Linked DNA regions of Granulosicoccus antarcticus IMCC3135. The protein of the gene in region 1 interacts with the protein of each later gene in a pairwise test. Links are inferred from orthologs where the notes say so. Each region holds a gene or a part of one and is shown in the gene's direction. Other genes may lie near its edges.

Region 1 (7,826 bases):
CAGATCGCTCTGGTTGAGCGGCATCGGGCAACCGGTGAGGTGGTCAACGGTTTTGTATCCGGTTTTGGTTACAACACACCGTGTGCCATGGCCTCCACAGTTGCACATGATTCCCACCATATGATTGTGGTCGGTACCAACCAGGCAGACATGGCCCTGGCAGCCAATCGTCTGGGAGAAGTCGGTGGCGGTGTGACTCTTTTTGCAGACGGCAAGGAGCTGGCCATGGTGGAACTGAGTATCGCGGGCCTCATGTCCGAGGAGCGTGCCGAGATCGTTGCTGCCAAGGCACAGCAATTGGTGCAGGCGATGCTGGCGTGCGGCTGTAGTCTCAACAACGCTTATATGCAGCACTCTCTGTTGGCCCTGGTGGTCATACCTGAGCTGCGTATATCTGATGTAGGGCTGATTGATGTGACCACATTTTCACCCGTATCACTTTTTGTAGAAGATACTCACTGAATTGACCTGCCGGGAGCCTTTTCAACAATACAAGTAACTGTATAGTGACAGCATCAAAAATGGAGATGTTGCAATGTCAATACTGGAAGGTTTCTTCGGGCTGATCGGAGATCTGACCTGGGGGTGGGCGCTCGTCCCCCTGCTGGTCATATTCGGTTTGTTCATCACGGTGCTGACCGGATTCGCTCAGATCCGGTTCTTCAAGCGCATGTTCAGAGTGCTTTCCAATAGCAACCAGTCTGGCGATCCTAACGCTATATCGGCTCGCGAGGCGCTGCTGGTTTCTGTCGGTGGCAGAGTCGGCGGTGGCAATATTGCAGGGGTGGCAGTTGCCATCACACTGGGTGGGCCGGGAGCTGTATTCTGGATGTGGGCTATTGCCCTGGTCGGCATGGCAACCAGTCTGGTGGAATGTTCGCTGGCACAGTTGTACAAGACTCGCCAGGCCGATGGCAGCTTTCGTGGTGGACCGGCGCGCTCCATTCTGCACGGTTTGGGCCAGGAGTTCCGCTGGTTGGCTATCGTCTATGCGGTGTGCCTGTTGTTGGCTTTTGGTTTGGGTTTCAATGCCTTCCAGGGCAATACCGTCGCTGGTGCCATGCAAGACAGCTTCGGTCTGGACCGACTCTATACGGGTAGTTTTCTTGCGGTAGTGACAGGTCTGATTGTTTTTGGTGGTATGCGTCGTATCGCCAAGGTATCCGATGTCATCGTACCGGTAATGGCCATCAGCTACATCACGATGGCACTGGTTGTCATTATTCTGAACATCACCTCCTTGCCTGCTGTCATCGCATCGATCTTTTCCAACGCCTTCGGTTTCGAAGAAGCTGTCGGTGGCGGCATGGGCGCCGCTATTGCACAAGGCCTGCGTCGCGGTCTGTTTTCCAATGAAGCCGGTCTCGGTTCAGCACCGAACGTTGCAGCCACTGCCGATGTGCGACATCCCGTGAGTCAGGGCATCACACAATCGTTCTCTGTTTTCATCGACACTATCTTCATCTGTAGCTGTACAGCATTCATTATCCTGCTGGGTGATGTCTATGTGCCTGGTGCCGAAGGGGTCGATGGGATTGTGCTGACACAGCAATCACTGGTCGCTCATCTAGGGTCCTGGACGCAGTACTTTCTGTCGATCATGGTGTTGTTGTTTGCCTTCAGTTCCATCATCTACAACTACTATCTGGGTGAGAATGCCATGACGGTCATCACCAAGAACCCGATGGCTATCAATGTTCTGCGACTGGTCATCATCGGTATCGTTTTTCTGGGTGCGACAGCACCAGATGCGACCGCTGTATTCTTCTTCGCTGATCCGTTGATGGGTCTACTGGCGGTGGTGAATCTGATCGTTCTGATGATGCTGCTACCGACTTGTCTGCGTATCCTCAAGGATTTTCGCAAGCAACTGGATGCGGGTGTGGCACGACCCGTTCTGAATCCGGATGACTTCAGCGATCTTGATATTGATCGCACTGCATGGACTGGAAAGGTTCCAGACTAGAGTCCGGCAGCTAGTCATCAGTGAGAGGGATATCAGTTCAGATGAGCTGATATTCCCCTTGTCATTGAGACCTGTGCCGTGCTCCTGACGCACGGCACAGTCGTTCACTCACAATAATCACGATCTGGTCCGGATTCAGTTATTATTCTGCTCTCACCCCGCTCAAGGGTGCCGATATGAAGGCGGAAACGTAACGTGAACGATGACGAGCACCATTACCTTGTCATAGGCGGTGGCCAGATGGCAGATCACTGGTTTGCCTACCTCGGTATGCAGAATTTTTCCTGTTCCAGATGGGCACGCTCAACTCATGATGTGGCAACTCTTGTCTCGTTGCTGGATACAGCAGATCATGTTTTTCTGGCCATCTCCGATGATAGCCTCGAATCCTTTCATGACGAACACCTGAAGGATTATCACAACCCTGTCTACCATTTCAGCGGTTGTCATGTGTCCGGCAAAATGTACAGCTGCCATCCACTAATGACGTTCGGCAAAGCACTGTACGAGCCTGACATTTATCGAGGCATGACCCTGGTGCTTGAATCCGAGCACCTGCAGAGTGCAGGCTTGTTCAATCGATTTCCCAATACCATCGTCAGTATTCCCGCCGCCAGCAAGCCGCTGTATCACGCCTTGTGTGTGATGTCCTGCAACTTCCCCCAGATTATCTGGTCTCAAACGCTTGCACAGTTTGAAGAACTTGGCATTGCTGCGGACTCTGTGCAACCCTTGTTGCTGACAACTTTGCGAAATTCTATAAAGAACCCGCGTGGCAGTATTACTGGGCCGCTGGCCCGTAACGATAAATCGACCATGAAAAAGAACATCCAGTCGCTGAAGAGCGATTCGGAAAAAGAGCTGTACCGAAGTTTCATGAAGTTGATGGATTGTCAGGGAACGTAAAACAAACTCATTGAGATCGGTACCGGAACCGGACGGGTTTCGAACAATCATCATGTCCATTAACGTGAGCACCGAATTTGAAAATCACAGACTTCATCGAATACAAGCAGACAGGCAGAAAAATATCGATGCTGACCTGCTACGATTTCTGGACCGCAAAAATCGTGGACAATTCCTCGGTGGACTGTCTGCTGGTGGGGGACAGTCTGAGTATGGTCATGCATGGGCATGACAGTACTGTTACTGCAACCATGGAGATGATGGAGCTGCATACACAAGCGGTGTCACGAGGAGCTTCGTCAAAGTTCATTGTCGGCGATATGCCTTTTCTGAGTAATCGTGGCTCGCTGGACAAGAGTCTGGATAATGTTCTGAGATTGATGCGAGCGGGTGCCCATGCGATCAAGCTTGAAGGCGTCAAAGGCAATGAGGCTCTGATACAACATCTGGTGGAATCAGGAGTGCCGGTCATGGGGCATCTGGGCCTTATGCCACAGAGTGTCAACACCCTGGGTGGATACAAGGTTCAGGGCAAAAACCAGCAACAGGCAGATCAGATTACCGAACAGGCCTTGCTGGCTCAGGAGCTGGGGTGTTTTTCCATAGTGCTTGAATGTGTGCCGGAAACGTTGGGAAAATCGCTGAGCCAGGCCTTGCAGATTCCTGTCATAGGTATCGGGGCTGGTGTTGAAACCGATGGCCAGGTACTGGTCATGCAAGACATGCTGGGAACCTCTGAGCACAAGGCCAGATTTGTCAGAACGTACTGTAATTTGCAGGAAACTCTCACACAGGCGTTTGACCAGTTTGATAACGACGTCAAGGCGCAGCAATACCCGAACGCCGATGAAAGTTATCCATCATGAATATCCATGAGAGTGTGGCGCAATGGATGGCGGCAGCGGATGCCAGTGATCCCCGGACGCGTGGACTGGTTCCGACCATGGGTGCCCTGCACGAGGGGCATGGGGCGCTAATTGCTCAATGCGTGGAGGAGAGTCGACAAAGTGTCGTGACCATCTACGTCAATCCTACCCAGTTTGAAAATCCTGACGATCTGAGCAATTACCCGGATAGCCTGCAGGACGATATCCGCTATCTGGAAAGCCTGGGTGTTACGGATCTGGTCTTGCCGCAATACAAGGAACTGTACCCTTTTGATTTCACGATTTTTGTGGACGAGTCGCAGGATTCGATGGTGCTGTGTGGCAAGAACAGAACGGGACATTTCAAGGGCGTACTGTCTGTCGTCATGAAGCTTATCAACCTGACGCAGGCCAGGCGCGTGTATTTTGGCAAGAAGGATTTTCAGCAGTATCGTCTGGTCAGTAAAATGGTCGAAGCCTATTTCATGCCGACAATCATTATCGGGCATGAAACCGTTCGGGACGAATATGGCCTCGCCCTGAGTTCTCGCAACCGGCGTCTGAGTCCCTCTGAGCTCACTGTTGCCAGGCAGTTGAATGTGCTTTTGCAAGACAGAGCGCTGTCGAGCTCCGAGGTCTCAATACAACTCGACAAACTGGGTTTTCGCGTGGATTACTGTGAAGAACGCTGGGGCCGACGATTCGTTGCAGCCCATCTCGGAGCAGTCCGCCTGATCGATAATGTGGCGATGGCAGAGAGCACTCTCTAGCTTATCGTTGAACGCGTGAGGAGATCAATTACGCGACAGTAAAGCGAGTAGATCATCGCGCCACTGAATCCATGCCGCGGATTCGCTCGGCCATGTCGGACTCTGATCACCGTGGGCGACCGCCTCGCCGAGCGCCCTGGGTATCAGAGTTTTGATCAACGCATCGGCTTCTTCAGGATGACGTTGCCGGGCAAGATGGTAGAGCTCCGCATCTTGCAAGCCGCGATGCCAGGCTTTGAGTCGCATGGACGGGATAGGTCCCGGGGCTGCCGGGAATCCAATGCGCGGCAATTGATTGCCGGGATAGACCATGACACCGTTACCGACTCGATCATCGTCAGGTTTGTAGCTGGGTTGGGCGAAGGGCAGCTCATCATTGCCCAGATTGACCGCCCACATCAATTGACCCTGCAGGCCATATCGGGCACCGATCACACCCCAGCTACGCATGTCGGTACCTGGCAGGTTGATACTGTGTCCGCCCACGGCAGGATGACCACTGTGATAAAACCAGGCTTGTTCACCCAATGCCATACGCTGGGCCAGGAACTGAGTATTGGCAGCATGTGCATTGGGTGCCCAGAGGCGCACTCGATCTACCAGGGTGGTTTGCGGATCTTTCAGCCAGACAGTCGGATCGGAGTGACTGGTCCACATCAGATCGATTGCCGGTTGTTCGCGGCCATTGGCAGTTGTCCCCTTGTCAATGGCTTGCTGGATATGCTGCATGTCGCCATGGACTCGGGCAATGTATTGATGTCGCTCAGGTGCTGATTCTGCAAGTTTTGTCGGACCATCAACTTCATCGAAGGCATAGGCAAAGTATCGAGTGTCCTGCCAGCCATTGGTGTTGACCAGATCCGCCCAGACGTCAGCTCGCAGTGTATAGGCAGCGAGTTCCGCCTCGCTCATTGATTCTTCGACCGTGACATCATGTTCCTGTGTCCACGGTGTTCGCCAGATGCTGATGGGGGTGTTGGTCCCTGTGCCGACATAACCTTGCGCTTTGCTGAAGAGCTCGCCGCTGAGCGCTGGTTGATAGGCGGCCAGATAATCCTGCCAATCCTGAGGGCTTACCGGCTCATCTGGCGTTCGTTCGATAAAGACCATACGATGCTGATGGGCGAGTGTCTGGTAGCACTGTGCCATCTGTTGCCAGTTCTGCTGGCTGCGATCATCACCGACGCCTTCAAGCCGATAGGAGCGATAGATTTCGCCAATTGCATCGATACTTGTACGATGCGGTATCGTTGCATCAATCACTGACAGCAGTACGGGTAACTCAATGCTGACTGGCGAGTCCGACTCGGATGCCGGCGCATCGTCGAGCATATCTGTTACCTTGATTTTTATGAGGTGCTCGCCGGTGAGCGCATCATCGGGTATGTACATCTCAACCCAGACACTCTGATTCAGGCCTTTTGCAGGAAGACGAATGGCGTCGAAGAGTTCGGTATTATCGGTTCCGCATTGTTGTTGCCGGGGAATGAGTGCATCCGGATAATCTGCCGGATAGGGTAGTACCCGGGTTGCAGGTCCCCATCGATAGCCCGCATTCTTCACTCGCAGATAATGAGCCTGATACAGCGAAGCAGGAATGTCGCTGTCTGCGATGTCCACTGAAACCCGGTTCGTCGAGCCAAGGTCTTCACTGCGCAGTATCAGCTGAAACCCGATGGTTTCATTACGAGCCACTGTCCAGTGAAGGCGCTGGGGGCTGGAGCTGGCCAGATCGAAGCGCGGATGTTCCAACTGGCTGATGCCATCGCGGGTAATTCGTGCCATGTCGCTGGCAGCGCAGACAACCAGACCAGCAGGGCTGCTCAGACAACTATCGTCATAGACGGGGGCTGGTTTGTGTATCAGTCCCCAAGTGCACAATGCCAGGACCGGCAATGCCAATAAAAATTGCCGTGCTCGGCGGCCTGTCGTCGATACGATAAGTGGCATGCAGTTTTCAGTCGATTCTGGGTTATTGAGTAGCAGGTACCGTGCTTTATGGCCCGTGAGGGGGCGGGCGTTTCATCTCAAGATTATAGCGGCTCGGCCGTTAGTTCAATTTAAGTGAAATGTTGACAATTGCTATCGATGAACAACATTCCGCTGGTTGCGAAGCTGGCTGTTATTCCTGTCGTCCTGATTCTGGCACTGGCTGCAACCTGCCTTGCTGTGATTGATAATATCAATGCCTCGCGTGAGGATGGGTTGTTGATCGATATCGCCGGCCGGCAGCGCATGCTCAATCAGCGCTATATTAAAGAAGTGCTGGTTGCCGCCCGGGCAGAAGAGCCGGCACGGCAGCTTGCTATTGAAAAAAGCGAGCAGTCGATCGGATTGTTCCAAACGACTCTGAGCCTTATGACTGATGGCGGGGAGTTAGCTGTCAGCTCCACCGATGGCGTGACGATCATCCATACCCTGAGGCCACCAGTTTCGCAGAAACTGCAGTCTATCCTGGTTGCTAACCAACAGCTCATGCCATTGCTTTCTGACGAAGCCAGGAATCTACTGGATGCGCCTGCGGACAGCGTTGCCGCCAGCCATGAGTCCTTGCTGGATATCTCGGCACGCTTGCACATACAAGCCAGCCTGGTTGTGGACACTCTTGTAGCCTTGTCCAGAGATAAAGCCGATGACCTGATTCGAGTCTGCCTGTGGATCAGCGCCGTGGCGGCACTGGTCAGTCTGCTGATCAGTTGGCTGACCGGACTCAGCATAGCCGTGCCGGTCAATAGAATGCAGAAGGCTCTCAAGAGAATGGCATCAGGCGATTTGTCTCGTCCTTTGAATATGACGAGGAAGGATGAATTTGGCAGAATTTCAGCAGACCTTGATGCACTGTTAGAGGGGATCAGTGTCGCGTTAGGTAGTCGGCAGGTTCGGTGGGATGAAGTGGGTACCTTCTTTCGCGATCTGAGAACAGACTTGCAGCAAGTGCGCGCCATCATTACGCAGTCCCCCTCACCAATGATGCTGGTAAATAGTGCCGGGGAAATAACTTATGCCAACCCTGCTGCCGCCAGAGAGGCGGACCAATTACATGTGGCAGGCCATTTGCCGAAAGTTCTGGACCCTGCGAACTTTCTGTCGCAGGGCGGGCTTGCACTGGCGGAGTTGTTAGCCTGTTGCAAGGAACAAAGTCGGTTACCGTGCTCTCTGCGGGTAGACCTGGGTTCTGAGAAGTTCAATGTGAATCTGGAGCCGATTCATGACACCGACGCAGATTCAACAGAGGCCTTGCTTACGTGGCAGAACATTACCCACGATCTGGCTCGGGGAAAAGAGCTGACTCAAAGCAATGCGGCTGCGGTGCTGAGC
Region 2 (3,564 bases), 500 kb from region 1 along the record:
CAGAGGGCGTAATTTACGGTGGTACCTGTGGGTGAGAAGTTTTCGAAAGCACCAATAATCAGATAGGTACATTTGAGTACGTATTACTCGAAATACAAGTATTGACCCTGTAAAGTATTCCGGACAAGAACTTCAGTATATTGTGGATGTCTCAAGAGTGGTAAGTTGACACCCGTCTCTTTGCTCGCACGCTAAATCATAATCTTAATTGACCATGGCCAGAAAACCCAGGATTCACTTCACCGGCGCTGTCTATCACGTGACGCTGACAGGACTCGACCAGCAGACAATCTTCAAGAACGTTGCTGATCGACGTGCCTGGGAGTCATTGATAGAGGAGGGCGCCCAGCGTTTCGGGCACACCTTGCATGCCTACTGCTGGGCAAAGGATCACGTGCAGATGGCCATTCAGGTCGGTGAGGCACCCTTGTCAAAGGTGATGCAGAACCTATCGTTTCGGTACACGCGCTATTTCAACAAGCAGCATCAGCGCGAAGGGGCACTGTTTCAGGGGCGCTACAAAGCCATTCTGATCGATCCTGATGACTACCTCAACGATCTGGTTCGCTTCATACATAACAACCCGCTCAGAAACACGAATGCGAAATCGGCAGACACAGCCAAGTGGACAAGTCATCAGGCCTACCTGCTTGCCGATAAGCAGCCAGCCTGGCTGACTACATCAACGGTGCTTGATACGTTTGGCAAGACCGACAAGGCGTCCAGGAAAGCCTTTGCACGTTTCGTCGATGCTGGAAAAGACGAAGGCGAGCGTCAGGATCTGACGCGGGGCACCGATGGCGGGCGTCTGCTAGGTGGCGCCAAATTCATGAAAAAGGCCCTCAAGCCGGTCAAGCCGACTCCACGCCTGATGACGCTGAACCAACTGGTCAAGCAGGTGTGCAAGTTCGAAAGTATCAAAGAAGCAGCCTTGAAAAGTGAAAGCCGTGCCCGTCACGAAAGCCGGATTCGGCAAACCATCACCTATCTGGCGATGGAGCTTGAAGTGGCCAGCCTGACTGCCATGGCGGAGCGCTTCAACCGGGATCTGACTACCATGAGCCGCAATCAGCGTTATTTTCGTGATCGTCTCAATGATGACGCGGAGCTGCAAAAACACGTCAAGAAGCTTGAGCGTCAGTTACGAGCCAATGCTGGATAAAGAAGTAGAGGTTCACTTCGGTAGAGTGTCGTTGCATGATTGAATGGCTGGATATCGTCGACGAAAATGACAAGGTCGTGGGGAAAGCTCCCCGCGATCAGGTCCATCGTGAAAAACATCTGCATCGATCGGCGCACATTGCACTGTTCAATTCCGAGGGGCAGATCTTCGTTCAGTTGCGCAGTATGAACAAAGACAATAGCGCAGGATTGTGGGATACCAGTGCCGCTGGTCATGTTGATAGCGGTGAAACGTATGAGGCCTGTGCCGTACGTGAGCTGTTTGAAGAACTCGGTGTACAGGTCAGTGTCGATCAGCTGGACTGCGTAGGGCATCTGTTGCCTGAAGTGGGTAACGGCTTTGAATTCACCGAGATCTATACCGTACGCTCGGATCAGTCACTGACTCTGCAGAAAGAGGAAATTGATGACGGATGCTGGGTAAGTCCGGTCGAATTGGACCGGTGGATACTTGAGCGCCCCTCTGAATTTACGAAAAGTTTCCCTGTAATCTGGTTGAAAATCAGGCCAGAACGCTGATTTCATCAGCTGGCACTATCGCCTGGCGGCTTCTGTCGGTCGAGAGTTATCCGTAAATTTGTTAAAAGGGAGTGGGGCTTGTCGCCCACTTCCACTTAACTTCGGGTAATCATCAAGTGTCAGAATCGTTTCCGAGCAAGGCAAGTGCCGTCATTATTGGCGGAGGGATTACCGGGGCCAGTGTTGCTTACCATCTGGCCAAACTGGGATGGCAAGATGTCGTACTACTGGAACGCAAACAGTTCGCCTGCGGTACCACATGGCATGCGGCAGGCCTTATTGGTACGGTGCGAGCCAATGAAAGCCATGCCCGCCTGACTGAATACTCCATGCGGCTGCTTCACGAGCTGGAAGTGGAGACCGGGCAGTCCACCGGGTTTCGCCAGGTGGGTAGCCTGAACATTGCACACAGCGCCGCCCGCTGGGAAGAGCTGCGCCGGGTAGCTGCCATGAACAATGCCTTTGGCGTGACACGTGTGGATACCGTTACTCCTGAGGAGGTCAAGGCCCTGTTTCCGTTGATTGATACCAGTGGGCTGATTGGTGGCACCTTTGTAGAGCATGACGGCAAGGGTAATCCCATCGAAATCACGAATGCGTTCATCAAGGGGGCCCGCCAGAAGGGGGCACTCTGTCTGGAGGGGGTTCGTGTGGATGAGGTGCTGATTGAGGGTGGCCGGGTAACGGGTGTCCAGACCGATCAAGGCACGATAGCAAGCGATTTCGTGGTTAATTGCGGTGGTATGTGGGCCCGTGAGCTGGGTCGCAAAAGTGGTGTCAATATTCCCTTGCATGCCTGTGAGCATTATTACGCGGTAACGGAAAAGCATGAGTTGGTTACACCGGATCTACCAGTGCTGCGCGATCACGATAAATGCGTTTATATCAAGGAAGACGCTGGCGCGCTGCTGGTTGGTGCTTTCGAAAAGCGTGCGGTTGCGTGGGGGCAGCAGGGTATTCCTGAGGATTTCAGTTTTGACGAACTGCCGGGACACATGGAAGAGCAGCTGATGCCGGTGCTCGAAGATGCGATGATCCGGGTGCCGATGCTGGGCGATGTGGGGTGGCGCAGTTTTTTCTGTGGCCCTGAGTCCTTCACTCCCGATGATCAGTTTCATGTCGGTGAGTCACCTGAAGTGCGCGGTTATTTCGTGGCCGCCGGACTGAACTCTGTTGGCATACAGAGCTCGGGTGGTATTGGCAAGGTGTGCGCCGAGTGGATGCATAACGGGCACTCTCCGATGGATCTCTGGGGTAATGACATACGGCGTATGTACCCGTTCATGGGGACGCAGGCATTTGCTGCCGAGCGGGCTGAAGAGTCCCTGGGCTTGCTCTACGAGAAACATTACCCCTTCCGTCAGTTTGAAACGGGGCGTAATGCACGTCTGTCGCCTGTTCATCAGCGCATGCTGGATCACAATGCCTGTTTTGGCCAGGTAGCGGGCTGGGAGCGCGCCAATTGGTTCGCCCCTGCTGGCGTGGAACCGAAGTACGAGTACAGCTTTGGTCGACAGAACTGGTTTGACTATTCAGCGAGTGAGCACGCGGCGGCTCGTGAAACTGTCGCCTTGTTTGATCAGTCATCATTCTCGAAATATCTGGTTCAGGGGCGTGATGCAACCAATGTATTGCAGCGTATCTGTACCGCCCAGATCGATGTCAGTGCCGATAAGATTGTCTACACACATTGGCTTAATGAGCGCGGTGGTATTGAGGCTGATCTGACGGTTACGCGCCAGTCAGAGAATGAATACCTGGTCATCAGTGGCGCTGCCACGACACATAAGGACCTGAACTGGTTACGCAGGCATATAGGCAAGGATGAATTCTGCACGGTCACCGATGTCACCAGCCAGTACG

The links. Proteins that work in one complex are often made in the same cells at the same time.
Region 2: the proteins of IMCC3135_RS05695 (region 1) and IMCC3135_RS07840 interact in binary tests that used the Escherichia coli proteins (3 or more experiments, as listed by UniProt). The link is inferred for Granulosicoccus antarcticus IMCC3135 from one-to-one orthologs.

The regions. Positions count from the first base shown.
Region 1 is NZ_CP018632.1:1,328,408-1,336,233, forward strand. The notes cover bases 2,655-5,621. They hold IMCC3135_RS05695 (4-phosphopantoate--beta-alanine ligase), read left to right. Parts: upstream 2,655-3,734; coding sequence 3,735-4,508; downstream 4,509-5,621. Other genes in these bases: IMCC3135_RS05685 (Rossmann-like and DUF2520 domain-containing protein), read left to right, coding at 2,655-2,872; panB (3-methyl-2-oxobutanoate hydroxymethyltransferase), read left to right, coding at 2,950-3,738; IMCC3135_RS05700 (DUF4091 domain-containing protein), read right to left, coding at 4,533-5,621. Outside these bases: ade (adenine deaminase), read left to right, coding at 1-462; IMCC3135_RS05680 (alanine/glycine:cation symporter family protein), read left to right, coding at 536-1,966; more of IMCC3135_RS05685, read left to right, coding at 2,162-2,654; more of IMCC3135_RS05700, read right to left, coding at 5,622-6,293; IMCC3135_RS05705 (methyl-accepting chemotaxis protein), read left to right, coding at 6,597-7,826. UniProt on the Escherichia coli protein: Catalyzes the condensation of pantoate with beta-alanine in an ATP-dependent reaction via a pantoyl-adenylate intermediate.
Region 2 is NZ_CP018632.1:1,832,733-1,836,296, forward strand. Bases 120-2,949 are described here. They hold IMCC3135_RS07840 (NUDIX hydrolase), read left to right. Parts: upstream 120-1,197; coding sequence 1,198-1,701; downstream 1,702-2,949. Other genes in these bases: IMCC3135_RS07835 (transposase), read left to right, coding at 215-1,162; IMCC3135_RS07845 (GcvT family protein), read left to right, coding at 1,818-2,949. Outside these bases: more of IMCC3135_RS07845, read left to right, coding at 2,950-3,564.